3 regions of the Enterobacter sp. JS8-1 genome follow, and region 3 is predicted to be linked to each of the others. Evidence: predicted binding sites of a transcription regulator. Region 3 holds the regulator's gene; each other region holds the start of a gene.
The links. The regulator PurR, encoded in region 3, represses purine synthesis genes. The targets are predictions, from matches to a motif close to CANGCAAACGTTTGCNTG.
Positions count from the first base shown of each region.

Region 1: glyA (serine hydroxymethyltransferase) is a predicted target of PurR. The motif match lies at 1,864-1,881, and genes of this name have one in related genera.
Region 2: purL (phosphoribosylformylglycinamidine synthase) is a predicted target of PurR. The motif match lies at 1,739-1,756, and genes of this name have one in related genera.

Region 1 is NZ_CP185805.1:3,546,181-3,549,460, forward strand. Features, by position in the region: gene ACOQH0_RS16780 (DoxX family protein) at 17-439, shown strand; gene glyA (serine hydroxymethyltransferase) at 494-1,747, opposite strand; gene hmpA (NO-inducible flavohemoprotein) at 2,053-3,243, shown strand.
Region 2 is NZ_CP185805.1:3,556,409-3,559,688, reverse strand. Features, by position in the region: gene tadA (tRNA adenosine(34) deaminase TadA) at 1-136, shown strand, start outside; gene mltF (membrane-bound lytic murein transglycosylase MltF) at 24-1,574, opposite strand; gene purL (phosphoribosylformylglycinamidine synthase) at 1,842-3,280, shown strand, end outside.
Region 3 is NZ_CP185805.1:2,028,856-2,032,135, reverse strand. Features, by position in the region: gene ACOQH0_RS09660 (MFS transporter) at 1-269, opposite strand, end outside; gene ACOQH0_RS09655 (YnhF family membrane protein) at 435-524, opposite strand; gene purR (HTH-type transcriptional repressor PurR) at 822-1,847, shown strand; gene punR (DNA-binding transcriptional activator PunR) at 1,864-2,775, opposite strand; gene punC (purine nucleoside transporter PunC) at 2,890-3,280, shown strand, end outside.

The DNA.
Region 1 (3,280 bases), 1.5 Mb from region 3:
GAAGAGGTCGTTTGCCATGAACAGCTTACGTTATTTCGATTTCGGCTCCTCACGTTCTTTCCTGCTTTTGATTGCCCGTATTGCTATCGTTGTCCTGTTTATTATTTTTGGCTATCCCAAACTCACAGGGTTTAGCGGCACCGTTCAGTATATGACGTCGCTCGGCGCCCCCATGCCTATGCTGGCCGCGATTATTGCGGTGGTGATGGAAGTCCCCGCAGCAATTCTGATCGTGCTGGGCTTTTTCACCCGCCCCATCGCGGTGCTCTTTGTCTTTTATACGCTGGGAACGGCGGTGATAGGCCACCATTACTGGGATATGACCGGTGATGCGGTTGTGCCGAACATGATTAACTTCTATAAGAATGTGAGTATTGCTGGCGCATTTATTTTGCTGGCGATTGTGGGACCGGGGGCCATATCTCTTGACCGACGTTAGCCCATAAAAAAAGGCCGCAAGCGCGGCCTTTTTTATTTCTGCAAAGCAGAGGGATTATGCGTATACCGGGAAGCGTGCGCAGATATCCAGAACTTTACCTTTGACGCGCTCGATAACCGCTTCGTCATTGATGTTGTCCAGAACGTCACACATCCAGCCCGCCAGCTCTTTCACTTCCGCTTCTTTGAAGCCGCGGCGAGTCACGGCCGGAGACCCGATACGGATACCGGAGGTCACGAACGGGCTCTTCGGATCGTTTGGCACGCTGTTTTTGTTCACGGTGATGTTGGCGCGGCCCAGGGCTGCGTCAGCTTCTTTACCGGTCAGGTTCTTATCAACCAGATCCAGCAGGAACAGGTGGTTTTCAGTACCGCCAGACACCACTTTGTAGCCACGGCTCAGGAACACTTCCACCATCGCTTTGGCGTTTTTGGCAACCTGCTGCTGATAAACTTTGAACTCTGGCTCCATCGCTTCTTTCAGCGCTACCGCTTTTGCGGCGATAACGTGCATCAGCGGGCCGCCCTGCGCGCTTGGGAACACGGCGGAGTTCAGTTTCTTATACAGCTCTTCGTCACCGCCTTTCGCCAGGATCAGGCCACCGCGTGGACCCGCCAGGGTTTTGTGGGTGGTGGTGGTCACAACGTGAGCGTGTGGAACCGGGTTCGGGTAAACGCCTGCCGCGATCAGACCCGCAACGTGCGCCATATCAACGAACAGGTAAGCACCGATGCTGTCTGCGATTTCACGCATTTTTGCCCAGTCAACGATACCGGAGTAAGCAGAGAAGCCACCGATGATCATCTTCGGTTTATGCTCTTTGGCCTGCTTAGCCATGTCTTCGTAGTCAATTTTACCGGACTCATCAATACCGTAAGGGATGATGTTGTACAGTTTGCCGGAGAAGTTAACCGGGGAGCCGTGAGTCAGGTGGCCGCCCTGCGCCAGGTTCATACCCAGAACGGTATCGCCCGGCTGCAGCAGCGCGGTGTAGACAGCGAAGTTAGCCTGAGAGCCTGAGTGCGGCTGCACGTTCGCGTAGTCTGCGCCAAAGAGTTCTTTCGCACGGTCAATCGCCAGCTGCTCAACGATATCAACGTACTCGCAACCGCCGTAGTAGCGCTTGCCCGGATAACCTTCAGCGTATTTGTTGGTCAGCTGAGAACCCTGCGCCTGCATCACGCGCGGGCTGGTGTAGTTTTCGGAGGCGATCAGTTCGATGTGCTCTTCCTGACGTACTTTTTCCTGCTCCATAGCCTGCCACAGTTCGGCATCATAATCGGCAATGTTCATTTCACGCTTTAACATCCGCATCTCCTGACTCAGCTAACAAGTAAATTTTGGCCTGAAAAGGCAGTCCTGTTGGACGACGGGCAACAGTATAACTGAATAGTTCTGCGATAACAGGTCTTGACAAACGATTTTACGCAAACGTTTACCTCCACGCCGCGCAAGGGTTTGAGGAATAAAGCCCTCATCATTTTCAACGGATTTCTTTTCAGGTTTGTGATGCATATTTTTCATCTTGCAAAGAACCATTTACAACGCAGGGTTATTTTTTATAAGATGCATTTAAAATACATCATTAAATATAACATCAGAAGGACGCGCTCATGCTCGACGCTCAAACCATCGCTACCGTTAAGTCCACCATTCCCCTGCTGGTGGAAACCGGCCCTAAACTCACCGCGCATTTCTACGATCGCATGTTCTCGCACAATCCGGAGCTCAAAGAAATTTTCAACATGAGCAACCAGCGCAATGGCGACCAGCGTGAAGCGTTGTTTAACGCCATCGCAGCCTACGCCAGCAATATCGAAAACCTGGCGGCATTGCTGCCTGCGGTAGAAAAGATTGCGCAGAAACATACCAGCTTCCAGATCCAGCCTGAGCAGTACAACATCGTTGGCGGCCACCTGCTGGCCACGCTGGACGAAATGTTCAGCCCGGGCCAGGAAGTGCTGGACGCGTGGGGTAAAGCCTACGGCGTGCTGGCAAACGTGTTTATCAACCGTGAAGCGCAAATCTACAGCGAAAACGCCAGCAAGAACGGCGGCTGGGAAGGCACGCGCGCGTTCCGCATCGTCGAGAAAACCCCACGCAGTGCATTGATTACCAGCTTTGAATTTGAGCCGGTGGACGGTAAACCTGTGGCCGAATATCAACCGGGCCAGTATCTGGGCGTGTGGCTGAAGCCTGAAGGTTTCCCGCATCAGGAAATTCGCCAGTATTCCCTCACCCGCAAGCCAAACGGCAAAGGCTACCGCATTGCGGTGAAACGCGAAGATGGAGGTCAGGTCTCAACCTGGCTGCACAACGAAGCCAGCGTGGGCGATGTGGTTCATCTGGCCGCGCCTGCGGGTGATTTCTTTATGGCCGTTGACGGCAATACGCCAGTAACGCTGATCTCTGCGGGTGTCGGTCAAACGCCAATGCTGGCGATGCTCGATACGCTGGCAAATGCAAACCACGACGCGCAGGTAAACTGGTTCCACGCCGCAGAGAACGGCGACGTTCACGCCTTTGCGGATGAAGTGAAAACGCTCGGGGCGTCCCTGCCGCGCTTCACCGCGCATACCTGGTATCGCCTGCCGACGGACGCAGACCGCCAGGCCTCACGCTTCGACAGCGAAGGTCTGATGAATTTAAGCCAGCATGAAGGGGCGTTTAGCGCACCGGACATGCAGTTTTACGTCTGTGGGCCGGTGGCGTTTATGCAGTATGCCGCGAAGCAGCTGGTAGACCTGGGTGTGGACAAGGACAACATTCATTACGAATGCTTCGGGCCGCATAAAGTGCTGTAATGAAAAAGCCCCTCGTTCGAGGGGCTTTTTTTCGCCG
Region 2 (3,280 bases), 1.5 Mb from region 3:
GGGGATGAACCACCAGGTGCAGACTATCGGTGGGGTACTTGCACCAGAGTGTTCGGGTCTGCTGAGTGACTTCTTTCGAATGCGCCGGCAGCAGAAAAAGCAACAAAAGGCAGAATTGAAGCAGGTGGACGATTAAGTTCGTCCGGTGCGACCACCGGGTAGCTCTGAGCCAGCTGTTTAGCTTCTGCCGCTTCTTTCTCTTTCTCCAGCAGATACCCCACCAGGCTTATCTGATACTTACGAATATTTTCCACGTAAGCGTAGGCTTCATGCCCGCGCGCATACCCGTAGGTCAGCTTGTTGTACCACGGTTTCTGGCTCAGCAGCGGCAGACGCTGTTTTACATCAGACCAGCTGTCCGGGTTACCTTTGGTTTTTGCCGTCAGCGCGCGCGCGTCCAGCATGTGCGCATAACCCATGTTGTAGGCGGCCAGTGCAAACCAAATCCGCTCTTCTTCCGGCACGGTCTCCGGTACTTTGGCCATCATATCCTGTAAATACTGTGCGCCGCCGCTGATGCTTTGCTCCGCATCGGTACGGTCATTGACGCCCAGACTCAGCGCGGTATTTTTCGTCAGCATCATGAGACCACGCACGCCGGTCGGAGAGGTAGCCTGAGTATCCCAGTGGGATTCCTGATACGAAATCGCCGCCAGCAGCTTCCAGTCAATCTCCTGGGCGTATTTTTCGAACAACGGCTGCAGGTCCGGCAGGACGCTATCAACTGCGCGCAAGAAGCTGCGGGTGTCGACGTAATCGAAGTCATCACCATGGCCGAGGTATTTTTCTTCCAGGCGCGCCAGCGTACCGTCTTCATTGATGGCGTTATAGAAATCGAGCATGGCCGCAGAGAGGGTCTGATCGTTATCCAGTTGGGTAAACCAGGTCACCGGCTGTTCGTCAGTCACATCCAGCGCCACGGCGATTTCAGGGTGCACGCGCTGGAACAGGCTGATGGCCACCGAATCGGCAATGGTGTAGGGCAGCTTTTTGTCTTTAACCTGATCGAGCAGTTCTGTCGTGCCCAGTTTTGGGTCAATCGTCCAGCTCAGGTCAGGATACTTTTTCTCTTTGAGCGCGCGCAGGTCGTCAATCACGACATGGCCGGGGGCAATCGTCAGCTGTTGCTCGTTAATGGTGGCGAGCGAGCGCGGGCGCACGCTTCCCACGCGGTAAACCAGCTGCTGGGAGACAGAGTAGTAGGTCGGGCCTGGCTGGTAGTTCTTGCTGCGCTCGCTGTTGTACACCAGCCCGGCTGCAAGGATATCGGCATCGTCGTTATCCAGGTCATCGAACAATTGGCTGATGTTCTGACGCACGGTAATTTTGAGCTTAACACCCAGATAGTCGGCAAACTGCTGGGCCAGTTCATAATCCAGACCAATGGTTTTGCCGTTGATGTCGCCGTAAATCAGCGGAGAGGAGAGGGTACTGACGCGCAATTCCCCCCGCTCCTGAATGGCGGCGATACGGTTTTCGGCTTTACCGAACCAGGGGATAGAAGGCCAGAGGGCCACTGCCAGCAGCAACGTAACAATGCCGATGAGCAGATAATTAATCTTTAATTTTTTCAATTAGTTAATTCTCTGCGACGCCGGTTGCCTCAGTATGCTGTAGCCATGTTAAGAATAAGGTTTGCCATTGAATGAGCGGCATTTTGCGCAAAGTTACGCCACTTGGCAACAAATTAGAGAGACAGGTCACACCTATTGTTAAACCGCTGTGCAAATTTTATTTCGACGCAAACGGTTTCGTCGGCGCTCAGGATTCTCTATAATGACGCCCGTTTTCCCCCCTTGCGCACACTGTAAGCGCCCCGGCGCTTCGAAGACGAGAGACTTATGATGGAAATTCTGCGTGGTTCGCCTGCACTGTCTGCCTTCCGTATTACCAAACTGCTGGCACGTTTTCAGGCGGCCGACCTTCCGGTAAGCAATATTTACGCTGAGTATGTCCATTTTGCTGACCTGAATGCCCCCCTGAATGCAGAGGAGCGCGTACAGCTGGAACGCCTGCTCAAGTATGGTCCAAGCCTGAGCAGCCATACGCCAACCGGCAAACTGATCCTTGCGACGCCGCGTCCGGGCACCATCTCCCCCTGGTCTTCCAAAGCCACCGACATCGCCCACAACTGTGGTCTGAGCCAGATTAACCGTCTGGAACGCGGCGTGGCGTACTATGTTGAAGCCTCCACCCTGAGTGACGCGCAGTGGCAGGCGGTTGCGGCTGAGCTGCACGACCGCATGATGGAGAGCGTATTTGCCTCTCTCGACGACGCGCAGAAGCTGTTCTCACACCATCAGCCTGCGCCGGTACAGAGCGTAGACCTGCTGGGGCAGGGCCGTCAGGCGCTGATTGACGCCAACCTGCGTCTCGGCCTGGCGCTGGCAGAAGACGAAATTGATTACCTGCAGGACGCGTTCGTTAAGCTCAACCGCAACCCGAACGACATCGAACTCTACATGTTCGCGCAGGCCAACTCTGAGCACTGCCGACATAAGATTTTCAACGCCGACTGGATTATTGACGGCGAACAGCAGCCGAAGTCGCTGTTCAAAATGATCAAAAACACCATGGAACAAACCCCTGACCACGTGCTGTCTGCCTATAAAGACAACGCCGCGGTGATGGAAGGTTCCGAGGTGGGCCGCTTCTTCGCCGATCGCGAAGCAGGGCGCTATGACTTCCATCAGGAGCCCGCGCATATCCTGATGAAAGTGGAAACCCACAACCACCCGACGGCGATCTCCCCGTGGCCGGGTGCGGCGACGGGCTCCGGCGGTGAAATCCGTGACGAAGGTGCGACTGGTCGTGGCGCTAAACCCAAAGCGGGTCTGGTCGGTTTCTCCGTCTCCAACCTGCGTATCCCGGGCTTTGAACAGCCGTGGGAAGAAGATTTCGGCAAGCCAGAGCGCATTGTCACCGCGCTGGATATCATGACCGACGGCCCGCTGGGCGGCGCGGCGTTTAACAACGAGTTTGGTCGTCCGGCGCTGAACGGTTACTTCCGTACCTATGAAGAGAAAGTGGACAGCCACAACGGCGAAGAGCTGCGCGGTTACCACAAACCGATCATGCTGGCGGGCGGGATCGGTAACATCCGTGCCGATCACGTGCAGAAAGGCGAAATCGTTGTCGGCGCGAAGCTGATTGTACTCGGTGGTCCGGCGATGAACATCGGTCTGGGCGGCGGGGCAGCGTCTTCTATGGCTTCCGGTCAGTCTGATGCGGACCTCGATTTTGCTTCCGTGCAGCGTGACAACCCGGAAATGGAGCGTCG
Region 3 (3,280 bases):
GCAATCGCGGAGAGCACGTTGCCCAGCGTAAAGATCGCCATCAAAAATATCAGCGCATTGCGACGCGCGCGGTGCGACAGCAGCAGCGTCATCAGCGGAGCCCCGACCATCACGCCGATGGCATAGGCGCTGATTAACATCCCGGCCGCAGGAATAGAGACGTCTACACCGCGTGCGATAACAGGCAGTAACCCCATTGGGGAGAATTCAGTGGTGCCAATCCCAAAGGCGCCAATCGCCAGGGCCAGCAGAGGAAAATTGATTTTCATGAGTCAACTCCGGATGCCGTGTCATCACGCGACACAGAACTAAGAAGTCAAAAGCATGACATCAATCACAAAATTTGAGAAGTTAACATTTTGGCAAAAGATTTTTGCCGGAGAGGTAACAATAGGAAGCAAATGAGGAGGGAGAGGACTCTCCCCCCGCGTAAATCAGTGCAGCGCAGCCGTCAAACCACCGGCAACAATCAATGCCAGCACGATAAAGGTGGTCACCAGCGAAAACTTCAGATCGGAACTCATCAATTTTTCTCCTTTTAATCACCCCACGAAAAGTGAGCTTGCTCATTTTTACACAGTTTACGTCAAAAATCTTCCTGGATTTAAACTGATATCCACTTTAGCTCTTCCCCTTTTCATCAAGATAGGACAAAATTCCACGCTAAATTTATTAGCGTACCGGCCATTGACCCCCTCCTGACGTCCTGTGTCGTTTTCCCGGCGTGTCGCAACTCAAGATTGCGTAATAAGGGTGAGAGAAGGCAAACGTTTACCTTCAAGTTTTTCAGGAGTTTAGGATATGGTCTGGAGTGACATTGAATGGCAACAATAAAAGACGTAGCAAAACGCGCAAACGTTTCCACTACAACCGTATCACATGTAATTAACAAAACCCGCTTCGTCGCGGAAGAGACGCGCAACGCCGTCTGGGCGGCGATCAAGGAGTTACATTACTCCCCAAGTGCGGTTGCGCGCAGCCTGAAGGTGAATCACACCAAGTCGATTGGCTTGCTGGCGACCAGCAGTGAAGCGGCCTACTTTGCCGAAATCATCGAAGCCGTTGAGAAAAACTGCTTCCAGAAAGGCTATACGCTGATTCTGGGCAACGCGTGGAACAGCATTGAGAAGCAGCGCGCCTACCTGTCGATGATGGCGCAAAAGCGCGTCGATGGCCTGCTGGTAATGTGTTCTGAATACCCAGAGTCCGTACTTTCCATGCTGGAAGAGTACCGCCACATCCCGATGGTGGTGATGGACTGGGGCGAAGCACGCGCGGACTTCACCGATTCCGTTATCGATAATGCCTTTGAAGGCGGCTATATGGCCGGTCGTTATCTGATCGAACGCGGTCACCGCGAGATTGGCGTGATCCCGGGTCCGCTGGAGCGCAACACCGGTGCGGGCCGTCTGGCCGGGTTTATGAAGGCAATGGAAGAGGCACTCATCACCGTGCCGGAAAACTGGATCGTTCAAGGCGACTTTGAGCCGGAATCTGGTTACCGCGCAATGCAGCAGATTGTCTCCCAACCGCATCGCCCAACGGCTGTTTTCTGTGGTGGCGATATTATGGCGATGGGCGCACTCTGCGCCGCCGACGAGCTGGGCCTGCGGGTGCCGCAGGATATTTCCGTGATCGGGTATGACAACGTGCGTAACGCGCGCTTCTTCACCCCGGCGCTGACCACTATTCACCAGCCAAAAGACTCGCTGGGCGAAACGGCTTTCAACATGCTGATGGACAGGATCGTCAACAAGCGTGAAGAATCCCAGTCGATTGAAGTTCACCCACGCCTCATCGAGCGCCGCTCCGTGGCGGACGGTCCTTTCCGCGACTATCGCCGTTAATCGCTTACGGAGCCAGTTATGCTGGCTCCCGTAGCCACTCCCGATTCAACGTTTCACTGTCTCCCAGATAATCCAGAAGCCAGGCCATCGCAGGCGATACGTCGTTTTGCTGCCAGGTCAGACAGCAGGCCGCATCCGGGAACGGATTTTCCAGCGTCAGCGCTGTCCACTCTCCGGTATCGATGCGCGGACGCGCGAAGTGAACGGGCACCATCGCCACGCACAGCCCCGCAGAAAGACAGGTTGCCGACGATTCCCAGTCAGGGGCCACCACGCGGCGCTGGTTGTCCAGTAGCCAGGTGATGCGCTTGGGCAGCGAGCGCGAGGTATCTTCCAGCACCAGCGACGGCCAGTTGCGCAGCGTGTCATCGCTGAGAGGGCCTTCCATTGCCGCCAGCGGATGTTCGCTGGAGACAACGCAGGTCCAGCTCAGCATCCCCATATCGCGAAACGCATAGCGTCCCCCAACGGGGATCGCCTGCGTTGCACCAATCGCCATCTCCACCCTGCCATCCGCCAGCGCATCCCAGACGCCGTTGAACACCTCTTGGGAGACCCGCAGTTCGACATCAGAAAAATGACGATAGAAATCCACGATCATTTGCCGGGTCCGTTCCGGCTTAACGATATTATCCACCGCGATGGAGAGATGGCCTCGCCAGCCGTTAGCGATCTGCTGACACTGCTCGCGGGTGATCTGCATTTTTTTGATAACAGAACGCCCTTCCTTCAAAAACCACGCGCCTGCAGGCGTTAATTCCACGTCGCGATGACGCCGCTCGAACAGCGGAACCGCCAGCCACTCTTCCAGCTGACGCACGGTGTAACTGATCGCCGAGGGTACGCGGTGTAACTCCTGCGCGGCACCGGTGAAACTGCCGTTACGGGCAACAGCATCCACAACTTCAAGAGAATAATCTGACCACATGTTCTGCCTGCAAAAAATTTGAATGCACTCTGCAAATATTAGCGTTTCACAAGCCGCTTTGCACTCCCTACACTCTGCGCCAACGTACACCTGCCTCCTCAGGAGAATAAAACAATGCAACCCAGGAAAGGATTTTTAGTCTGGCTCGGCGGCTTAAGCGTGCTGGGCTTTTTAGCGACCGACATGTATCTGCCCGCATTTGCCGCGATGCAGGAAGATCTGCAAACCCCCGCAGCCGCTATCAGCGCCAGCCTGAGCCTGTTCCTCGCCGGTTTTGCCTTCGCACAACTCCTCTGGGGGCCACTCTCCGATCGCTTTGGTCGTAAACCGGTGCTGCTGCTGGGTCTGGCTATTTTTGCCGTGGGCTGCCTGGGCATGCTGTGGGTACGCGATGCCACCTGGCTGCTGGTACTGCGATTCATTCAGGCCGTTGGCGTCTGTGCTGCAGCGGTGACCTGGCAGGCGCTGGTGACCGATTATTATCCGGCATCCCGCACTAACCGAA